DNA from 4 places in the Kitasatospora sp. NBC_01250 genome. Region 4 is predicted to be linked to each of the others. Evidence: riboswitches for the same ligand, from Rfam matches in the RefSeq annotation. Region 4 holds a riboswitch; each other region holds the start of a gene.
What was found. A riboswitch is a leader RNA that binds a small molecule or an ion and turns the genes downstream of it on or off. The one in region 4 is predicted to bind cobalamin.
Positions count from the first base shown of each region.

Region 1: linked by a shared signal. The riboswitch ahead of OG500_RS10425 (HoxN/HupN/NixA family nickel/cobalt transporter) and the one ahead of OG500_RS02845 (HoxN/HupN/NixA family nickel/cobalt transporter) in region 4 are both predicted to bind cobalamin.
Region 2: linked by a shared signal. The riboswitch ahead of OG500_RS12235 (cobalamin biosynthesis protein) and the one ahead of OG500_RS02845 (HoxN/HupN/NixA family nickel/cobalt transporter) in region 4 are both predicted to bind cobalamin.
Region 3: linked by a shared signal. The riboswitch ahead of OG500_RS23930 (ribonucleoside-diphosphate reductase subunit alpha) and the one ahead of OG500_RS02845 (HoxN/HupN/NixA family nickel/cobalt transporter) in region 4 are both predicted to bind cobalamin.

Region 1 is NZ_CP108476.1:2,517,485-2,522,724, forward strand. Features, by position in the region: gene OG500_RS10415 (HoxN/HupN/NixA family nickel/cobalt transporter) at 1-422, shown strand, start outside; gene tsaD (tRNA (adenosine(37)-N6)-threonylcarbamoyltransferase complex transferase subunit TsaD) at 422-1,495, shown strand; cobalamin riboswitch at 1,542-1,756, shown strand; gene OG500_RS10425 (HoxN/HupN/NixA family nickel/cobalt transporter) at 1,791-2,918, shown strand; partial or broken gene OG500_RS10430 (cellulase family glycosylhydrolase) at 3,282-3,977, shown strand; gene OG500_RS10435 (glycosyltransferase family 4 protein) at 4,363-5,240, opposite strand, start outside.
Region 2 is NZ_CP108476.1:3,044,971-3,050,210, reverse strand. Features, by position in the region: gene OG500_RS12245 (putative cobaltochelatase) at 1-1,583, opposite strand, end outside; gene OG500_RS12240 (cobyric acid synthase) at 1,619-3,145, opposite strand; gene OG500_RS12235 (cobalamin biosynthesis protein) at 3,142-4,107, opposite strand; cobalamin riboswitch at 4,140-4,321, opposite strand; gene OG500_RS12230 (XRE family transcriptional regulator) at 4,533-5,240, shown strand, end outside.
Region 3 is NZ_CP108476.1:5,662,049-5,667,288, forward strand. Features, by position in the region: gene OG500_RS23925 (ribonucleotide-diphosphate reductase subunit beta) at 1-366, opposite strand, end outside; gene OG500_RS23930 (ribonucleoside-diphosphate reductase subunit alpha) at 387-2,723, opposite strand; cobalamin riboswitch at 2,985-3,113, opposite strand; gene OG500_RS23935 (glycosyltransferase family 39 protein) at 3,189-4,847, opposite strand; gene OG500_RS23940 (ArnT family glycosyltransferase) at 4,934-5,240, opposite strand, start outside.
Region 4 is NZ_CP108476.1:588,951-594,190, reverse strand. Features, by position in the region: gene OG500_RS02850 ((2Fe-2S)-binding protein) at 1-427, shown strand, start outside; cobalamin riboswitch at 550-690, shown strand; gene OG500_RS02845 (HoxN/HupN/NixA family nickel/cobalt transporter) at 777-1,901, shown strand; tRNA gene OG500_RS02840 (tRNA-Ile) at 2,034-2,110, opposite strand; gene OG500_RS02835 (glycerophosphodiester phosphodiesterase) at 2,364-3,155, shown strand; gene OG500_RS02830 (MFS transporter) at 3,152-4,558, shown strand; gene OG500_RS02825 (serine hydrolase domain-containing protein) at 4,644-5,240, opposite strand, start outside.

The sequences.
Region 1 (5,240 bases), 1.9 Mb from region 4:
GTTCCTCCGCCGCCTCGGGGCTGCCCTGGTACGCGATCCTGTGCCTGCCGGTGCTGTTCGCGGCCGGCATGTCGCTGCTGGACACCATCGACGGCTCGTTCATGAACTTCGCCTACGGCTGGGCGTTCTCCAAGCCGGTGCGCAAGGTCTACTACAACCTGACCATCACCGGCCTGTCGGTGGCCGTCGCGCTGATCATCGGCACCGTGGAACTGCTCGGCCTGCTCGCCGACCAGCTCGACCTGCACGGCGCGTTCTGGGACTGGGTCAGCGGGATCGACATCAACCTGCTCGGCTTCCTGATCGTCGGGCTCTTCTTCGTGGTCTGGATCGGCGCGATGGTGGTCTGGAAGGTGGGACGGATCGAGGAGAAGTGGTCGGCCGACGTGCGCCCGGCCGCGCCGGCCCCTGAGGAAGCCTGATGCCCGCCTCCCCCGTGGTGCTGGGCATCGAGTCCTCCTGCGACGAGACCGGCGCCGGCCTGGTGCGCGACGGCGTGCTGCTCGGGCAGGCGGTGGCCTCCAGCATGGACGAGCACGCCCGGTTCGGCGGTGTGGTGCCGGAGATCGCCGCCCGCGCCCACGTCCAGGCGATGGCACCGGTGGTGCGCGAGGCGCTCGACCGGGCCGGCCTCACCCTGGCCGACGTCGGCGCGGTGGCCGTCACCACCGGCCCCGGCCTGGCCGGGGCGCTGCAGGTCGGGGTCGCCGCCGCCAAGGGCTACGCCTTCTCGCTGGGCGTGCCGCTGTACGGGGTGCACCACCTGGCCGGGCACGTGGCCGCCGCGACGCTGGACGGCGGGCCGCTGCCCGACCCGTGCGTGGTGCTGATCGTCTCCGGCGGCCACACCTCGCTGCTGCTGGTGCGCGACCTGGCCAAGGACCCGATCGTGCACCTCGGCGACACCCTGGACGACGCGGCCGGCGAGTGCTTCGACAAGGTGGCCCGGATCCTGGGCCTGCCCTACCCGGGCGGCCCGGCGATCGACCGCGCGGCCAAGGCGGGCGACCGGTCCGCCGTCCGCTTCCCGCGCCCGCTCAGCGGGCGGGCCGACCCGCCCTACGCCTTCTCCTTCTCCGGTCTCAAGACCGCCGCCGCCCGCTGGGTGGAGGCGCAGCGGGCGGGCGGGGCCGAGCCGCGGGTCGCCGACGCCGCCGCCGCGCTGCAGGAGGCGATCGCCGACACGCTGACCCGCAAGGCGGTGCGTGCCTGCCGCGACCACGCGATCGGCACCCTGGTGCTGGTCGGCGGGGTGGCCGCCAACTCGCGGGTCCGTGCGCTGGCCGAACGGCGCTGCGCGGCGGCGGGCATCGCGCTGCGGGTACCGCCGGTGGGCCTGTGCACCGACAACGGCGCGATGGTCGCCGCCGTCGGCGACCTGCTGGTGCGGGCCGGGGCCGAACCCGCCCCCGCGGACCTCTCGATCGACCCCTCGGCCCCGCTGGAGTTCGCGCGGCTGACCCCGACGGCACGGGAGCCGCAGCTCACCGGGTGAGGTGCGTCGCAGTCGGCCGGGCTTGTCGACATGACGATCCAGCACCTACGGTGTTGATCGCCGTGGTGTTCGGGAAGACCGGTGACGGACCCTCAACAGGGGTCCCAGACCGGAGCGGCCCTCGCCACTGTGATCGGGAAGTGTCCGCGTCGCGCCCGTCCACGACGGGCCGCCACCGGGTGCCGCAAGGCGCCCGGGAAGGCGAGCCGCGGACACGTTCGACCCGTCAGCCAGGAGACCGGCCACGGCACCTTACGAGAACTGTCCACGAGGTGCTGGAGAGGCGTTCCCTGCCATGAGTCTGCCCGAAAACCCCGTCATACCCGCCCCGGCCGCGACAGCCCCGGCGGCCGGCACTCCCCCGCGCTGGCAGCGCGCCGACACGATCCGCACCGCCGGACTGCTGACGGTCATCGTGGCCATGCACGTGGTGGGCTTCGCCGTCCTGCTGGGCATGGTCACCCCGCACCACTACGAGATCGGCGGCAAGGTCTTCGGCCTCGGTCTGGGCATCACCGCCTACACCCTCGGCATGCGGCACGCCTTCGACGCCGACCACATCGCCGCCATCGACAACACCACCCGCAAGCTGATGGCCGACGGTCAGCGGCCGGTCTCGGTCGGCTTCTGGTTCGCCATCGGCCACTCCACCATCGTGATGGGGCTGGCCGCGCTGATCGCGACGGGTGCCAAGATCGCGGGCACCCTGGTGGACGACAAGTCCAACGCCCGGCTGACGCTGGGCGTCATCGGCACCAGCGTCTCCGGCGGCTTCCTCTACCTGATCGCCGCCCTCAACCTGGTCGCGCTCTTCGGCATCCACCGGGTCTTCAAGGCGATGCGGGCCGGCCAGTTCGACGAGCACGAGCTGGAGAAGCACCTGGCCAACCGCGGGTTCATGAACCGGATCCTGGGCCGGCTGACCAACTCCATCACCCGCCCCTGGCAGATGTACCCGATCGGTGTGCTCTTCGGCCTCGGCTTCGACACCGCCACCGAGGTGACGCTGATGGTGATGGCCGGCTCCGGCGCCGCCGCGGGGCTGCCCTGGTACGCGATCCTGCTGCTGCCGCTGCTCTTCGCCTCGGGCATGAGCCTGTTCGACACGCTCGACGGCACCTTCATGAACTTCGCCTACCACTGGGCGTTCTCCAACCCGGTCCGCAAGGTGTACTACAACCTCACCATCACCGGGCTCTCGATCGCGGTGGCCTTCTTCATCGGCACCATCGAGCTGGTCGGCGTGCTGCACGACAAGCTGGACCTCACCGACCCGGTCAGCGGCTGGATCTCCGGGATCGACCTCAACAACGTCGGCTACGTGATCGTCGGCCTGTTCGTGGTGGTCTGGGCCTGCGCGCTGGGGTACTGGAAGTTCGCGGGGGTGGAGAAGCGCTGGGCCGGGGCCCCGGCCGCTGACTGAGCCTCACGGCCCGTCCCGCCGCCGCCGTCCACCGACTCGGGTGTACGGTCGATCGGACGGCCCCGGGTGACTCGGGTGACCGAGGAGCCAGGCGGGGGCCGGGCGGGAGGAACGATGCGGCGGCGCCATCTCCAGCGGCCGGAGCGCCGACGGGCGGAGCGCCGGCGGCCAGAACGTCAACGGCCAGGGCGTCAACGGCCGGGCCCGCGGTGGACGGTGGCGGCCGTCCTGTCGCTCGCGCTGCTGCTGACACCGCTGCTGGCCGGCTGCGGCGGCAGCTCGCACCCGCGGCCGACGCCGCCCACCCCGCCCGCGCCGACCCGCCCGGTCACCGGGATCGCCTACGGTGACCGGCTGGTCTGGATGTCGGACGCCGACCTGGCCGCCTCGCTCGACACCGCCGTGCAGGTCGGCGCCACCCTGGTGCGCGCCGACCTGTCCTGGGACGACATCCAGCACAACGGTCCGGGCGACTACGCCTGGCACCTGTTCGACCGGGTGGTCGCGGCGGCCGAGGCACGCGGCCTGAGCGTGCTGCCGGTACTCACCGCCACCCCGCCGTGGGCCCGGTCGCCCGGCTGCACGGAACCGGCCTGCGGGCCGCACGACGCCGCCCGGTTCGCCGCCTTCGCCGCGGCCGCCGCCCAGCGCTACGCGCCGCGCGGGGTGCACGACTGGGAGCTGTGGAACGAACCCAACCTGACCACCTTCTGGGCGCCGGCGGCCGACCCGGCCGGCTACGCCGCCACCGTGAAGGCGGGCGCCGCCGCGCTGCACCACGCCGACCCGCACGCCTTCGTGGTGCTCGGCGGCCTGGCCCCCACCGACAGCGGGCACGGCGACCTGGCGCCGACCGCCTTCCTGGCCGAGGTGGCCCAACAGGGCGCCACCCGGGTGGTGGACGCGGTCGGCTACCACCCGTACTGCTACCCCTACCTGCCCAGCGCCAGCACCTCGTTCGGCACCGCCTGGGAGCAGATCGACCGGACCAAGGAGAGCCTGCGCAGCGTGCTCACCCAGGCCGGTACTCCTCGACTGCCGATCTGGCTCACCGAGTTCGGCGCGCCCACCGGCGGACCGGGCGCAGCCTCGGACGGCTCGCCGGGCGACATCGGCCCCGGCACCACCCATGTCACCGAGGCCCGGCAGGCCGAGATCGCCGCCGACGGCGTGCGCACGGCGGCCGCCGACCCGGGCATCGGCGCGCTGATCTGGTACACCGACCGGGACAATCCCGCGGCGACCGGCGCCGGCGCGGGCGGCAGCACCGAGGACTGGTACGGGCTGCGCCGCGCCGACGGCAGCGCCAAGCCCGCGCTCGCCGCGCTGCGCTCGGCCATCACCCAGCTGCGCGCCTCGCCCGGCGCCTCGGCCGCCCCCACCTCGACCGCGTCGGCCACCACCGCCGCCACCCGCGGACCCGGCAGCCTGCCGCGCCCCTCGCTCAGGCCGGCGACAGCGCTCGGAACAGTGCCAGGTAGCGCCGCGTCAGGCCGGGCCAGGCGTAGTGCTCGACGACGTGCCGTCGGCCCGCGGTGCCGAAGCGCTCAGCGGTGCCGGCGTCCGTGAGCAGGCGCCGGCAGGCGGCGGCCAGCGCCTGCGGATCGCCGGGCTCCACCAGCAGGCCGGTCACCTCGTCGTCCACCACGTGCGGGATGCCGCCCACCCGGGAGCCGACCACGGGGGTGGCGCAGGCCATCGCCTCGATCAGGGTCATCCCGAAGGACTCCGCCGAGCTCAGCGAGGGCAGTACGAGCAGCGCGGCGTGCTGGAGTTCGGCGACCAGCGGCGCCCCGGTGAGCGCCCCGGTGAACTCCACCCGCCCGGCCACCCCCAGCCGCTCGGCCTCGGCGCGCAGCTCGGGGACGGCGTCGCCGTCGCCGACCAGGCGCAGCCGGGCCCGCGGCTGGTCGGCGAGCTGCGCGAAGGCGGTCAGCAGCACCGGCACGCCCTTCCAGGCCGAGGTGCGGTCCATCCGTCCGACGTAGAGCACCGTGGGCGGGCGCTCGGCGGCCGGCGGGCCCGGGGTGAAGCGCTCGGTGTCCACGCCCGGCGGGATCCGCACCGCACCGCGCCGGTTCGCCGCCAGCGAGACCGGGGAGACCGCGACCAGCGCCCCGGCTCGCGCGAAGAGCCGTGGCAGCACCAGGCGTTCGTAGCCGCCGATCAGCTGGTCCACCCCGCGCTGCCCCTTGGCCATCGAGCCGGCGTGGTAGGTCAGCACGGTCGGCCGCGGGCCGCTGAGCGCCACCGCCAGGTCGCCCAGGCCCGGCACCGGGGCGTGTGCGCTGACCACGTCGATACCCAGCCGGCGCAGCCAGT
Region 2 (5,240 bases), 2.5 Mb from region 4:
GCGCCCTTGACCGCGGTCATCCGCTGCCGGGCCGCCATCGAGCCGGAGGCGTCGACCACGAAGAGCACCAGGTTGGACTCCCGTCCGTGGCGCACCTGTTCGCGGAAGTCGTCGCTGCGCAGCTCCAGCGCCCGCCCCGCCCGGCCCCGGGCCAGCTGGTGCGGAGCGGCGGCCCGCAGGGTGGCGGACAGGTGCAGCCGGGTCAGCGTGCCCTGCGGGCGCCGGGCGCGCACCGTGTGGCCGCCGTCGGTCTCGGCGGGCGAGCGCCGGCCCTGGGTGCCGTGGCCGGTGTCGGGGACCTTGAACAGCCTTGTCCGGTAAGGGTGTTCGGCTGCCACGGGGGCGGACTCGCGGGACGGCGCGGCCGGGTTGGGCAGCCGCGGCGGGGTGTCGGTGGCGGGTTCGGCCGGTGCCGAGGGCTCGGCGGGCTGCGACGCGGCGGGGTCGGGCGCACCACCGCCGTCCGGCCCGCCCTCGGGCCCGCCGTCCGGTCCGTCGTGGTCCGGACCGCCTTCCGGCCCGTCGCCGCCGTCCTGCGGGCCACCGTCGTCCGGACCGCTGCCCTGCGGCCCGTCGCCCTCCGGCGGCTCCGGCTCCTCGCCGCCCTGCTGGCCGTGCTCGTCCAGCGTCCGCTCCAGCTGCTCCTCGTCCAGCCCGGGCGCGTCGAACGGATTGCGCCGGCGCCGGTGCGGCAGCGCGAGCCGCGCCGCCATGCGGACGTCGTCCTCGGCCACCGCCGTGCGCCCGTCCCAGGCCGCCAGCGCGACCGCCGTGCGGGCCATCACGATGTCGGCGCGCAGCCCGTCCACCTCGAAGGCCGCGCAGACGGCGGTGATCTGCCGCAGCGCCGCGTCGCCGAGCACCACCGAGGGCAGCAGCCCGCGCGCGGTGGTGATCCGCTCGGCCAGCGCCCGCTCCTCGTCCTGGTAGCGGGCCGCGAAGCCGGCCGGGTCCGCGTCGTAGGCGAGCCGGCGGCGCACCACCTCGGCCCGCTCCACCGGGTCCCGGGTGGCCGCGATCTCCACGGTCAGCCCGAACCGGTCGAGCAGCTGCGGACGCAGCTCGCCCTCCTCCGGGTTCATCGTGCCCACCAGCAGGAACCGCGCCGCGTGCCGCACCGAGACGCCCTCGCGCTCCACGTACGAGCGCCCCATCGCCGCGGCGTCCAGCAGCAGGTCCACCACGTGGTCCTGGAGCAGGTTGACCTCGTCGATGTAGAGCACGCCGCGGTGCGCCTGGGCCAGCAGGCCGGGCTCGTAGGCCTTCACGCCCTGGGCGAGGGCCCGCTCCAGGTCCAGCGAGCCGACGATCCGGTCCTCGGTCACCCCGACCGGCAGCTCCACCAGGCTTGCGGGGCGCGCCAGTTCACCCGGCGCGGGGTGCGGGCCGTCCGGGCACTGCGGGTCCGGCGCCGCCGGGTCGCAGGCGAAGCGGCAGCCGTCGACCACCGTGATCGAGGGCAGCAGCCCGGCCAGCGCGCGCACCATGGTCGACTTGGCGGTGCCCTTCTCGCCGCGCACCAGCACCCCGCCGACGGCCGGCGAGACGGCGTTCAGCAGCAGGCCGAGCCGCAGGTCCGCCATGCCGACGATCGCGGTGAAGGGGTATCGGACGTCGCTCACGGGCGGTCACCTTCCATAGTGCGCGCAGCCGGCGCGCCCGGGGGTACGAACGGTGCGTCGCCGACGACGCCGCCCTCGATCAGCCGCCACAGCGCGTCGGTGTCGGCGTGCTCCTCGATCAGGTCGCCCAGCCGGTCCAGCCGGGCCTCGCGGGCGGCGGCGAACGCGGTGTCGGGGGCCGGGGTGAAGTCCCGTCCGGCGAGCGCGGCCACCTCGCGCAGGAACGCCCGGCGGAAGCCGTCGTTCTCCAGCGCCCCGTGCCAGGTGGTGCCCCAGACCGCGCCCTCGCGGCAGCCGTCCAGGAAGGCCTCTCCGCCCTCCACGGTCACCACCCCGTGGTGGATCTCGTAGCCCTCGACCCGCTCGCCGAAGGCCTCGCCGACCGGTCGGGCGAGCACCTTCTCCGGGCCGAACTCGACCGCGGTCGGCAGCAGCCCCAGACCGTCCACCTGCCCCGCGCCCGACTCCACGACGTCGGTGATCCGCCGCCCCAGCATCTGGTAGCCGCCGCAGATCCCGAGCACCGGGCGTCCGGCGGCGGCCCGCTCGCGCAGCGTCCGCTCCAGGCCGCGCTCGCGCAGCCAGGCGAGGTCGGCGACGGTGGCCCGGGTGCCGGGCAGCACCACGAGGTCGGCGTCGGCCAGCTCCTCGGGGCGGGTGGCCCAGCGCACCAGCACCCCGGGTTCCTGGGCCAGCGCGTCCAGGTCGGTGAAGTTGGACAGCCGGGGGAAGCGCGGCACGGCCACCCGCAGCACGTCCGCGCCGTACGGGCCGACCGCCTCCGTGTGCGCCACCGCGGTGGACAGGTCCAGCGAGTCCTCGGCGTCCAGCCACAGGCCCGCCAGCATCGGCAGGGTGCCGAGCACCGGACGGCCGGTCAGCTCGTGCAGCATGTCCAGGCCGGGCTTCAGCAGCCGGGCGTCGCCGCGGAACTTGTTCACCAGCCAGCCCGCCACCAGGCGCTGGTCCTCGGCCGAGAGCAGCGCCAGGGTGCCGAACATCGCGGCGAACACCCCGCCGCGGTCGATGTCGCCGACCACCACCACCGGCAGCTCGGCGGCCCTGGCCAGGCCCATGTTGGCGATGTCGCCGGCGCGCAGGTTGATCTCGGCGGGCGAGCCCGCGCCCTCGCAGATCACCACGTCGAAGCGGCGGCGCAGGTCCGCCAGGCACTCCAGCGAGCGCTCCAGCAGATAGGGCTTGCGGTCCCGGTAGTCGAGCGCGCCGACCTCGCCGACCGGGCGGCCGAGCAGCACCACCTGGCTGCGCCCGTCGGCGCCCGGCTTGAGCAGCACCGGGTTCATCGCCGCCTCCGGCTCGACCCGGGCCGCCTGGGCCTGCATCACCTGGGCGCGCCCGATCTCGGCGCCGTCCAGGGTGACCATCGAGTTGAGCGACATGTTCTGCGCCTTGAACGGGGCCACCTTGACGCCCCGGCGCACCAGCCAGCGGCAGATCCCGGCGGTCACCACGCTCTTGCCGGCATCCGAGGTGGTACCGGCCACCAGCAGTGCGTTGCTCATATCCGCTCCTTGTGGGTCAGCGTCCGCACGGCCAGGCGCAGCGCCACCGTGGTCCCCAGCGCCAGCAGCCCGACCCGGCGCGAGAGCCGGCAGGCCCGCTCGATGTCCGCCACCGCGACCGGGCGCAGTTCGGCGCCGAGCACCGGCCGGTGCTCCACCTTGGCGCCGTAGTGCAGCGTGCCGCCCAGGCGTACGCCCAGCGCGCCCGCGAAGGCCGATTCGGCCTGCCCGGCGTTCGGGCTCGGGTGCGCGCCGCCGTCGCGCCGCCAGACGCGCCAGGCGGTGTCCCGGCGCTCCGCCGCGGCCACCGTGAGCAGCGCGGTCAGCCGGGCGCCGGGCCAGCCGGCCACGTCGTCCAGCCGGGCCGCGGCCCAGCCGAACCGGCGGTAGCGCGCCGACTTGTGACCCACCATCGCGTCCAGCGTGTTGACGGCCCGGAACGCGAGCAGCCCGGGGGCGCCCGCGACCGCGCCCCAGACCAGGGCGTTGACCACGGCGTCGGCGGTGTTCTCGGCCACCGACTCGACCACGGCGCGGGCCAGCTGCTGCTCGTCCAGCGCGCTCGGGTCGCGCCCGCACAGGTGCGGCAGGCGCCGGCGGGCGGCTGCCAGATCGCCGGCGGTCAGCGCGGTGCCGACGGTACGGGCCTCGCGGGCGAGCGAACTGCCGCCGAGCACGGTCCAGGTGGCGGCGGCGGTCAGCGCGGCGGCGCCCGCCCGGTGCCGGCCGGCCAGCTGCTGCACGCCCGCCGCGCCCGCCGCCACCGCGGTGACGCAGAGCGCGGTGTGCAGCGCCCCCGCCCCGCGGTGGTCGCGCCAGAGCGCGCGTTCCAGCCGTCCGGCCGCCCGGCCGAAGGCGGCCACCGGGTGGCCGCGGCGCGGGTCGCCGAACCGGGCGTCGGCGGCGTAGCCGGCCAGGGCGCCGAGGGCGTACGGCAGCGCGCGGTGGGAAACCCCCGCCATCTGTTGCGTGTCCTCACTCAGGGTCCGCGCCCTGGATCGACGAAACGGGGGCGAGAGTCTCCTGGCTCCCGGGTGGTGACGCACCCCCGGGCCTTCCAACGGCCCTGTGGCGGACCGCCGTGACCGTTCGTCGGGCGTGCTCCCCGGTGACAGTGGCGGGACCGCGCCGGATTCGCACCGGCTTCCTCTCCATGCCTCCGATTGGCCCAAGGATCCCATCACGCGCGCGAAGCGGGAGTCAACCAGGTCACCGGCCGAGTCGGTCACACCACCGGGGCGCCCGGGCCGGTACCGGACCAGCGGCGGGGGCGCCGGCCTCGCGCCGCAGCCGCTGGCCGATCGTCCAACGGCGGTCGGCGGGCCGCCGACCGGCTTCGTGCGTTCCGCGGGTGGGGGCGCCGCGACCCCGACTCTAGCGTCGGCCCATGCGAAGAAGCAGGCCACCGGCCCCCACCCCGGTCCCGTTCTCCCCGCGGGCCGCCCGCGCCCACCGGGAGAGCCTCGGCCTGACGCCCGAACAGGTGGTGCGCGCGATGTCCGCGCACGGCGTGCGCCTGCTCGCGCCCCACCTGACCGCCTGGGAGAGCGGCGAGCTGCGCCCCACCGAGCGGGAGTTCATCGCGCTGGCCCGGGCCCTGTGGTGCCCGGCGGCCGAGCTGATGGGCGCACCGCCCGCCTCGCTGCGCGACTTCCGGGTGGCCCGGGAGCTGACCGCGGAGCAGGCCGCGGCCCGGATCGGGATGGGCCCGGACGCCTACCTCGGCGCCGAGCGCACCGGGCGCTGGAGCGGAACCCCGGAGCAGAGCGCCGCGCTGGTCGAGGTGCTCGGCCTGACCCTGCGGGACCTGGTGCTGCGGGTGTGCGGCGCGGGCGAGGCGCTCGACCAGCGGCTGCGGAGTTGCGTCGAGGGGCGCTGGCAGGCCCAGCTGCCGGCGGTGGCGGCGCTGGTGCCGGTGCCGCGGCCGAGCCTGGCCGCGGTGCTGGCCGCGCTCCCGGGCGAGTACCAGGTGGCCTCGCACTGGGGCGCCGGCTCCTGGGGCACCCCGGCGCCCGCCGCAAAGGGCCCGCGGTCCGCGGAGCCGGCGGTGCCGCGGCTCGACCGCTTCTGGGCGCTGCTGGCCCGCCAGGACACC
Region 3 (5,240 bases), 5.1 Mb from region 4:
GGCCGCGTTGCGGTCCTCGGGGTCGGGCAGGTAGGTGTCGAGCAGCGTCAGGTAGAACTGGACGTGCACGGCCTCCTCGAAGAGCTGCCGGGACAGGTAGAGCCGCGCCTCGGGCGAGTTGATGTGCTTGTAGAGGCTCAGCACCACGTTGTTGGCGACGATCGAGTCACCGGTGGCGAAGAAGGCGACCAGACGGCCGATCATGTGCCGCTCGCCCTCGCTCAGCTTGGCGAGGTCGGCGACGTCGGAGTGCAGGTCCACCTCCTCGACGGTCCAGGTGTTCTTGATCGCGTCGCGGTACCGGTCGTAGAACGACGGGTAGCGCATCGGACGCAGGGTCAGCTCGAAGCCGGGGTCGAGCAGCATCTTGTCGCGCGCGGGGGTGGTCACTGGCAGGCCTCGCAGGACTCGGGGTTCTCCAGGGAGCAGGCGATGGCGGCGGCCTGCTCCTCAGCGGTCATGGTGGGGGAGGGCACCGGGACCGCGGTCTTGGCGGCGCCGCTGGCGGCCTGGGCGATCCGGGTGGCCGGGCGCGAGCGCAGGTAGTAGGTGGTCTTCAGACCCACCTTCCACGCGTAGGCGTACATCGAGCTGAGCTTGCCGATGGTCGGCGCGGCCATGAAGAGGTTCAGCGACTGGCTCTGGTCGATGTAGGGCTGCCGCGCGGCGGCCAGATCGATCAGCGCGCGCTGCGGCAGCTCCCAGGCGGTGCGGTAGCGCGAGCGCAGCTCGGCGGGCAGCCAGCCCAGCTCCTGGACCGAGCCGTTGGCGTCGCGCAGCGCGTCGCGGGTCTGCTGGTCCCAGACGCCCAACTCCTTGAGCTCGCGCACCAGGTAGGGGTTGACCTGGAGGAACTCGCCGGAGAGGGTCTCGCGCTTGAAGAGGTTGGAGACCTGCGGCTCGATGCACTCGTACACGCCCGCGATCGAGGCGATGGTGGCGGTCGGGGCGATCGCCAGCAGCAGCGAGTTGCGCAGGCCGGTGGCGGCGATCTTCGCGCGCAGCGCGTCCCAGCGGTCCTGCCAGTGCGGCGCCGTGGCGAAGTGGTCGATGTGCAGCTCGCCGCGGGCGGCGCGGGTCTCGGCGTAGGCCGGGTGCTGCCCGAAGCTCTCGGCCAGCTCGCTGGAGCGCTCGTAGGCGGTGAGCATGATGCGCTCGGCGATCAGCGTGGAGAGCTGCTTGGCCTCGGCGGAGTCGAAGTCCAGGTGCAGCTTGAAGAAGACGTCCTGCAGGCCCATCACGCCCAGGCCCACCGGGCGCCAGCGCGAGTTGGAGGCGCCGGCCTCGGTGGTCGGGTAGAAGTTGATGTCCACCACGCGGTCCAGGAAGGTCACCGCGGTGCGCACGGTGGCGTCCAGGCGCGCCCAGTCCATCGCGTTCAGCAGGTCGCCGGCGGTGGCGCCGTCGGCCACGTGGGCACCGAGGTTGACCGAGCCCAGGTTGCAGACCGCGGTCTCGGAGTCGTCGGTGACCTCCAGGATCTCGGTGCACAGGTTGGAGGAGTGCACCGTGCGGCCGGGCAGCGCGGTCTGGTTGGCCGCCCGGTTGGAGGCGTCCTTGAAGGTCATCCAGCCGTTGCCGGTCTGCGCCAGGGTGCGCATCATCCGGGCGTACAGGGTCTGGGCCGGGATGGTCCGCACGGCCTTGCCCTGGGCCTCGGCCTTCAGGTACGCCTCGTCGAACTCCGCGCCCCACAGGTCGACCAGCTCGGGGACGTCGGCGGGGGAGAAGAGCGACCAGTCGGCGTTGGCGTTGACCCGGCGCATGAACTCGTCCGGGATCCAGTGCGCCAGGTTGAGGTTGTGGGTGCGGCGGGCCTCCTCACCGGTGTTGTCCCGCAGCTCCAGGAACTCCTCGATGTCCGCGTGCCAGGTCTCCAGGTACACGCAGGCCGCGCCCTTGCGACGGCCGCCCTGGTTGACGGCGGCGACCGAGGAGTCCAGGGTGCGCAGGAACGGCACGATGCCGTTGGACTTGCCGTTGGTGCCGCGGATCAGGCTGCCGCGCGAGCGGATCCGGGAGTAGGACAGGCCGATGCCGCCGGCGTGCTTGGACAGCCGGGCGATCTGGGCGTACCGGGAGTAGATCGAGTCCAGGTTGTCCAGCGGCGAGTCCAGCAGGTAGCAGCTGGACATCTGCGGGTGCCGGGTGCCGGAGTTGAACAGGGTGGGCGAGGAGGGCAGGTAGGAGAGCGCGCTCATCAGGGCGTAGAGCTCGGCCACCTCGCGCACCGACTGCTCGTCGTCGCCGACCGCCAGGCCGCAGGCGACGCGGAGCAGGAAGTGCTGCGGGGTCTCGATCACCTTGCGGGTGATCGGGTGGCGCAGCAGGTAGCGGGACTGCACGGTGCGCAGGCCGAAGTACTCGAACCGGTCGTCGCCGCGGGTGTCGATCAGCGCGTCCAGGGCCTCGGCGTGCTTGGCCACGAAGGCGGCGGTGCTGTCGCCGATCAGGCCCTCGGTGTGGCCCACCGCGATCGAGGCGGCGAAGGACAGGGCGCCCTGGCCGATCGCCTCGTCGGCGATCTCCTGGGCGAGCAGGCGGGCGGCCAGCTTCGAGTACTGGGGGTCCTCGGCGATCATCGAGGCTGCGGCGTCCACGGCCAGCCCGCGCAGTTCGGCGAAGTCCGAACCGGCGTGACGGCCGCGCAGCGCGGCGGCGGCGACGTGGCCGGGGTCCACCTGGGGGAGGTCGGTGCTTCGGTCGGTGAGCAGCCGAAGCAGCGCGGCCCCGGGGTCGGTCTGGGCGTCGTTGGAGGCACCGCCAGGCCGGAGGCTGGGGGAAGAACCCTGTGAGGGCAGGGTAACTGAGTCAACGACGGTCAAGGCGCTCTCTCCTGTGGCGGCGGCGGACTGGCGGAGTCCGTGGCCCGCGCGCGCGGCAGGGCAGAACAGCACGCCGAAACTTTCCGGCGCGCGTCATCCACCCTGGCCTGCCCGCGAGGCCGGACGGTACAGCTGTGCATGAAGGCGTCTGCGGGGAAGCCCGGTGGCACACCGTCGGCAGGTAACCGGACTCGCGGGCACCCGTGGGCGCAGCCGCTCACCGTTGCGGGGCAGTCCCGGACTTCCACCGGATTCCCCTGCGTCGACAGCGAGAGTGAGCATACATGTAGTGGTAGCCGCTTCGAGCAACCCCATATGTAGTGTCGCGTGGAGTGGTGAAACCGACACCAGATGGCCGCAATGTCAGCTGGTGCCAGGCGCCATCTGCACGTTGTGGTCGCCGAGGTCGTCCGCCACCGAGGCCCGGCGGGAGGGGTGGACCCGGCTCAGCAGGACCAGCTTGACCCAGGGGAGGGCGTCGGTCCGGGTGGCCTGGAACTGGCTGCGGAGCACCTCGGCGGTCTGCGGCGGGAGCGCGGCCAGCGGGTCGGCTCCGGTGCCGGTGGACACCAGCCAGATCCGGTTGGTGTTGGCTGCGCAGGCGTCCGGGTCGTCGCACTCCTGGGCCGAGTAGAGGCCGGTGACGGCGGCCGACTTCTGCAGCAGGATATCCTTCGGGGCGGTCCTGACGTCGCGCAGCTCGTAGGCCATCGACATCCGCTCCTGCAGGATCCCGCTGTAGACGATGCCGTCGCCGGGCTGCTGGTCGTGCAGCATGATCCGGGTGAGCTGGTCGTAGTCCGGCTCGCCCGCAAGGTCCTGATGGGTCGCCCGGATCCCGGGCCAGGCCGTCCAGCCGAGTCCGGCGACCGCGGCGGCGACCAGCACCCAGCTGAGCAGCCGGCGCGGCAGTGCGGGGCGGGCCTCGCGGGTGAGCGGCCCGGCGATGCGGCAGACCGCGGCGGCGGCCAGCAGCGCCCAGGCTGGCAGGGTGAAGAGCAGGTAGCGGTTGAGGAAGAGGTGCAGCCAGCTTGCGGTGGCGAAGGTCACCAGCGGCGGCAGCAGCGCCCAGGCCGCGAGCAGGGCGGCGTGCCGACGGGCCGCCAGCAGCCCCAGCAGACCCACGGCCAGCACCGCGAGCCCGACGTGCCAGGACAGGAAGAGCGTGTCCGGGTAGTTCCTGAGGTCGGTGAGCCCGGTCCTGTTCCAGGCGATCTGGGCGCTCTGCGCCTGACCCTGCAGCACCATCGGGACCGTCAGCGAGCCGCCGGCCAGCACGGCGGCGGTGAAGGCCCAGCGGGGGACCAGGTCGGCCTTGCGGGTGCCGGTGAGCACGGCGGCCAGGTGGCCGGCCAGCACCGAGAGGGTCACCAGGTGGGTCCAGCCGAGCAGCGGGACGGTCGCCGCGTAGCCCGCCCATGCCTTCAGCGAGGGGCGCTCCAGGGCGCGGACGAGCAGGTGGGTGGAGGCGATGGCGACCAGCACCGCGAAGGCGTAGGGACGGGCCTCCTGGCCGTACCGGACGGCGCCGGGCAGGACCGCCAGCAGGAGGCCGGCCAGCAGCCCGGTGGCGGGCGTGAAGAGCCGGCGGCCGAGCAGCGCCAGCCACCCCGCCGCCATCGCCATCGCGATCGCGGACGGGACCCGCAGCGCGGTGGGCGAGTCGCCGAACAGGTCGATCCAGCCGTGCAGGAACAGGTAGTAGGGCAGCAGCACGATGTCCACGTTGTGGATCAGCTTGCTGAGGTCGCCGATCGACAGGGTGGACGCCCACCAGCTGGCGTGCTCGTCCCGCCACATCTGCCGCTTGCCGATGTCGTGCAGGCAGAGCACCAGTGCGGTGGCGGCCGGCAGTCCGAGCAGCAGCAGGGCGGCGAGCGGCCCGCCGGTGCGGTCGGCGCGCTCGGCGCGCTCGGCCTGGCGCCTGGCGCGCCGGCCGCCCGCGGGGGGTGCCGCGGCGGCGTCCGGATCCCGCTCGGGGACGGCTGCCAGGTCGGCGGCCGGGGCCTCGTCCAGGCTCATGGGGGAGTCTCCGCTGGGGGATGGCTGGGGGGTCGGACGGGGGCGTCGGGTGCCGGGGCCGTCGGAAGCCGGTCGGCTGCGGGGGATCACTGCCGGGTCCAGATCCGGTAGGTGCTGTCGCCGTACTGGGTGTGGAACGGCAGGGTCGCGACCAGTCGGTAGGCGGAGCTGCCCTGCAGTGCCTCGGTGACGGCGGCGTCGGCGTCCGGCGTGACGTTCCCGGTCAGCACGATGACGTTGAAGTAGCCGTCCTTGACCGCGGTGCTGAACCCGTCGTTCCCGTAGTGGTGCTTGTGGTCCTTGCCCACGTAGTCGATCGCGAAGGTGGACTGCCACTGGTCCCAACTGGTGGTCCTGCGCAGGTAGTACGCCGGGATCTCGTACTCCTCGGCG
Region 4 (5,240 bases):
GCCGGTGCCCGGCGGCATGTTCCCGCTCTCGTTGCCGCAGCAGGTCCTTGAACCCGTCGCCGACCGGGTCGAACTCGCCGACCGGTTGGGCGCGGACCTGCTCGACGGCCCGGTCCGGGAGTTGAGCGAGGCGCTCGGCGCCGGGTTCGGCGTCTCGGCGCGGATCCTGCACGGCAACGTGGCCTCCGCCGTCAACGGCGCCGCCGCGGCCATCGCCCGCTCGGCCCCTCAACTGGCTCCGGGCGCGCGCGAACTGGTCGCTCAGCTGCTCGCCCGTGCGCCCCTGCAGGGCGCGGGCACCGCGGCCGACGACGGCACCGGGTTCCGCCGCCGCAGCTGCTGCCTGATCTACCGGGCCGCCCCCGACCACGCGGGCGCCCTGTGCGGGGACTGCGTCCTCACCGCACCCCCGGGCCGCCGGGGATAGCAAGAGAGTGCCTTGCCAAGAAACGATATGACGATCCGTCGGACTGCGGCGGCGCGCGAAGCCGTCCGGTGCAGAGTTTCCCGGGTCTTGACCTGTGTGGACTTGAGTCCGGTGGGAGCGGCTCACTAGCCTGGCAAGGTTGCAGCCGCCTGCTGTGACGGTGTGCCAGCAGCGAAGTCCGGTGTGAACCCGGCACTGTCCCGCAACGGTGATGTCCCCCTCGGGGGGCGAGTCCGGTCGCCTGCTGCCGTGCCACGGATTCCCGCCTCGACGGAAGGACGGCCCGCCCGGCCCGCCGTGGCCGACTCGGGTGTGCCGCCCTGTCCGCGAGCATCCCGAGGAGGATGCCTTGCCCGCTCCGGCAACCCGGTTCAGAACGATGCGCGACGCGCTGCAGCCCTCCGAGTGGGGACGCCTGAGCCTGATGGCCCTGGTGATCCTGGCCCTCAACGGCCTCGGCTGGGGCATCTTCGTGTTCGCGGTCCTGCCGCACCACTTCCACTACGACGGGCTCGGCATCGGGATGGGCGTCGCGTTCACCGCGTGGACGCTGGGTGCCCGTCATGCTTTCGACGCCGACCACATCTCCGCGATCGACAACGTCACCCGCAAGTTCATGGCGGAGGAGAAGCGCCCGCTGGGCACCGGCTTCTTCTTCGCGCTGGGCCACTCCACCATCATCTGCGTGGTGGGCATCGGCCTCACCATCGCCGCCAAGGCCGTCTTCGGCGCGGTGGTCGACCCGAACTCCAGCTACGAGACCGTCGGCGGCGTCATCGGCACGGTCACCTCGGCGAGCTTCCTCTACCTCATCGCGCTGCTCAACCTCGTCGTGCTGGCGGGCATCGCCAAGGTGTTCCGGGCCATGCGGCGCGGCACCTTCGACGAGGCCGAGCTCGAACGCCAGCTCCAGGCACGCGGGTTGATGTACCGCTTCTTCGGCCGCTTCATGCGCACGATCAAGCACACCTGGCAGATGTTCTTCGTCGGCCTGATCTTCGGCATCGGCTTCGACACCGCCACCGAGGTCGTGCTGCTCGCCGCGACGGCCTACGCCGCCACCTCCGGCCTGCCGTTCTACGCCGTCCTCGCGCTGCCGCTGCTCTTCGCCGGCGGCATGACGCTGTTCGACACCCTGGACGGCTGCTTCATGAACTTCGCCTACGGCTGGGCCTTCGCCAACCCCGTCCGCAAGGTCTACTACAACCTGGTCATCACCGGCCTGTCGATCGCCGCGGCCTTCCTGATCGGCACCATCGAGCTGCTCGGCGTGCTCACCTCCGAGCTGCACCTCAAGGGCGCCTTCTGGGACTTCATGGCGAACTTCGACATCAACAAGGCGGGCTTCGCGATCGCCGCACTGTTCGCGCTGACCTGGATCGTCGCGCTGGTCTACTGGCGCTACGGCAAGGTCGAGGCCCGTTGGAGCACCCCGGCCGGCACACCGTCGGTGGACGCCAAGGAACTGGCCTGACGGGCGCTCGCAGCGGTCAGGTGAGCACAGGAAGCTCCGCACGCCCTCGCCCCGGCCGGGCACATGGGCGCGTAGGGGAGTGGGGGAATGCCACAATGCCCGGAGTGGATATCCACTCCGGGCATTCAGCGCTGGTGGGCCTAACAGGACTTGAACCTGTGGCCTCTTCCTTATCAGGGAAGCGCTCTAACCGTCTGAGCTATAGGCCCGTGCCGCACGGAAACTTTAGCTGATCAGCTGCTGAACTCAAAAACCGTTTCCTCGATGGTGGGGCCAGGGGCCAGGCGAACGCGCAGATCGCGCAGCGGATGTACCTCACCGAAGGGGCCTGGCATACTTCGCCCCGCTGGGTACTGGCGAGTAGCAAACTCGGCAGGGCGGTGCTGCTCGCCACGAAGGGCGCTACAGTTCCTCCCACTCTGACCCCGACGTCGTTCCCCTCACAAAAGCTCGGAGCCCGAGATGCACCCCTTCCTCGACCACCGGGGGCCGCTGGCCTTCGCTCACCGGGGAGGTGTGATCGGCCATCCCGAGAACTCGCTCGCCGCGTTCTCGGCGGCCGTCGCCCTCGGCTACCGCTACCTGGAGACGGACGTCCACGCCACCGCCGACGGTGTGCTGGTGGCCTTCCACGACTCCCGCCTGGACCGGGTCACCGACCGGGCCGGCGCGGTGGGCGAACTGCCCTGGAGCACGGTCGGCGAGGCCCGGATAGGCGGCACCGAGCCCATCCCGCTGCTGGAGGACCTGCTCGGTGAGTTCCCCCGGGCCCGTTTCAACATCGACGTCAAGGCGGCCCCCGCCGTCGGGCCGCTGGTCGAGGTGATCCGCCGCACCAATGCGTGGGACCGGGTCTGCGTCGGCGGATTCTCCGACACCCGCCTCGCCGCCGTGCGTGCCGCCGCCGGACCCCGGCTGGCCACCTCGCTCGGCCCGCGCGAGGTGGCACGGCTGCGGCTGCGCTCACTGGCCGGACCGCTGCTCCCGGGGCGAGGGGCGTCGTGGGCGGGGGTGTGCGCGCAGGTTCCCGAGCGGCACCGGGGCGTGCGGGTGGTCGACCGGGCCTTCGTGCGCGCCGCCCACCGCGCCGGCCTGCAGGTTCACGTCTGGACCGTGGACGACGCCACACGGATCAGGGCTCTCCTGGACCTGGGCGTGGATGGCATCATGGCCGATCGCATCGACGTCCTGCGGGACGTGTTCACGGAGCGCGGCTGCTGGACCGACGGAAACACGCTGATGGGAACCTCATGAACACCGCGACCCACCTGCCTGACCACTCGTCGGCGGCCACCGACACCCGCGCCCTGCGCCGGACGCAGTTCGGCTGGTACATGAACGACTGGGCCAATGCCGCTTTCTCGGCCACGGTCCTGACGGTGTTTCTCGGGCCGTACCTCACCACGCTCGCCAAGAACGCCGCCGACGCGGGCGGCGACGTCCACCCGCTGGGCCTCTCGGTGCGTGCGGGGTCGTTCTTCCCCTACACCGTCTCCTTCTCCGTGCTGCTCTCGGTCGCGGTGATGCTGGTGATCGGCACGATCGCCGACCGCACCGGGCGTCACAAGGAGCTGATGTGCGGCTTCGCGTACGTCGGCGCGGTCGCCACCATGGGGATGTTCTTCCTCGGCGGGAGCCGCTACCTGCTCGGCGCCGGACTGCTGGTGATCGCCAACATCGCGTACGCGGTGTCGGTCGCGCTCTCCTACGCCTTCCTGCCGGGCCTGGCGGCCCCCGACGAGCGCGACGCGGTCTCCTCCAAGGGCTGGGCATACGGCTACGCGGGCGGCGGACTGCTGCTGATCGCCAACCTGGCGCTGTTCGAGGGCCACGACGCGCTCGGTCTCTCCTCCGGCACCGCGGTGCGGATCTGCCTGGCCTCGGCCGGTCTGTGGTGGGCACTGTTCACCCTCGTCCCGCTGACCCGGCTGCCCTCCCGCGCCGGCGTCGCCCCCGCCCGCACCGAGCCCGCCCGCAGCGACTCCGCCTCCACCGCGGCCGACGGCGAGCCCGCCGCCGGCAGCCTGCGCGAACTCGCCCGCACCCTGCGCGGCATGCGCCGCTACCCGCTCACCCTGCTCTTCCTGGGTGCCTTCCTCTGCTACAACGACGGTATCCAGACGGTGGTCTCCCAGGCCTCCCTCTACGGCAGCGAGCAGCTCGGCATGGGCCAGACCTCGCTGGTCATCGCCGTCCTGCTGGTTCAGATCGTGGCGATCGGCGGCGCGCTGCTGCTGGGCCGCATCGCCCGCCGGTACGGCGCCAAGCGGACCGTCCTCGGCTCCCTGGTCGGCTGGGTGGTCACCCTCGCTCTGGGGTACGTCATGCCCGCCCACCAGCCGGTCTGGTTCTACGCGCTGGCCTGCATGATCGGGCTGGTGCTCGGCGGCAGCCAGGCGCTCTCCCGCTCGCTCTTCTCGCACCTCATCCCGGCCGGCCGTGAGGCCGAGTACTTCAGCGTCTACAAGATCAGCGACCGCGGCACCAGTTGGATGGGACCGCTGGTCTTCGGCCTCGCCTACCAGGTCACCGGCAGCTACCGCTCGGCGATCATCTCGTTGCTGGTGTTCTTCGTGATCGGCTTCGCCGTGCTGGTGAAGGTTCCGGTCCGCCGCGCCATCGAGGCCGTCGGCAACCCGGTCCCCGAGCGCCTCTGACGAGTCCGACGAACCAGAACCGTCCGGACACCGGCCTCGCGGCGGTGTCCGGACGGTTCTGTTCCGTGTCGGCCGGAGCTTCGCTTCAGCCGTCCAGCAGGGCGCAGACGAAGTCCTCCTCGACGCCGCGCAGCTGCTCCAGCAGGTCGGGGTCGACCTTCTGGTTGACCTGCGAGGTGACGGAGACGGTGAGGCTGCGGCGGCCGTCCGGGGTGCCGGCGCCGAACTGGGTGTAGCCCGCGGTGTTGCCCGTGTGCCCGTAGACCACGCCGCAGCGGGTGGTGTACTCGAAGATCGCCAGCCCGGCGCGGTTGGCTCCCGGGCCGGCCGGCTCGGAGGCGCCCGCGACGAAGGCCCGTTGCTGCTGACGGGTCGCTTCGCTGATCAGCGGGCCGCCCGCGTACCCGGCCGCGAACGCGCTGAAGTCCTTCGGCGTGGACACCACGCCGCCCGATGCCCAGGCTCCCGACGCGCCGAACAGCGTGCTGACGTCCTGCGGCGGTTCGTTCCGCTGGACGGCGTAGCCGTGCAGGTAGGGCTCGGGCAGCTCATAGCCGGACGGGAGGCTGGTCCCGGTGAGCCCCAGCGGCTGGTAGACCTCAGTGGCCAGCAGGTCCTCGTAGCGCTGACCGGTCGCGGCCTCGGCCATCAGGGCGACGGCGATGTTGTCGGAGTTGGAGTA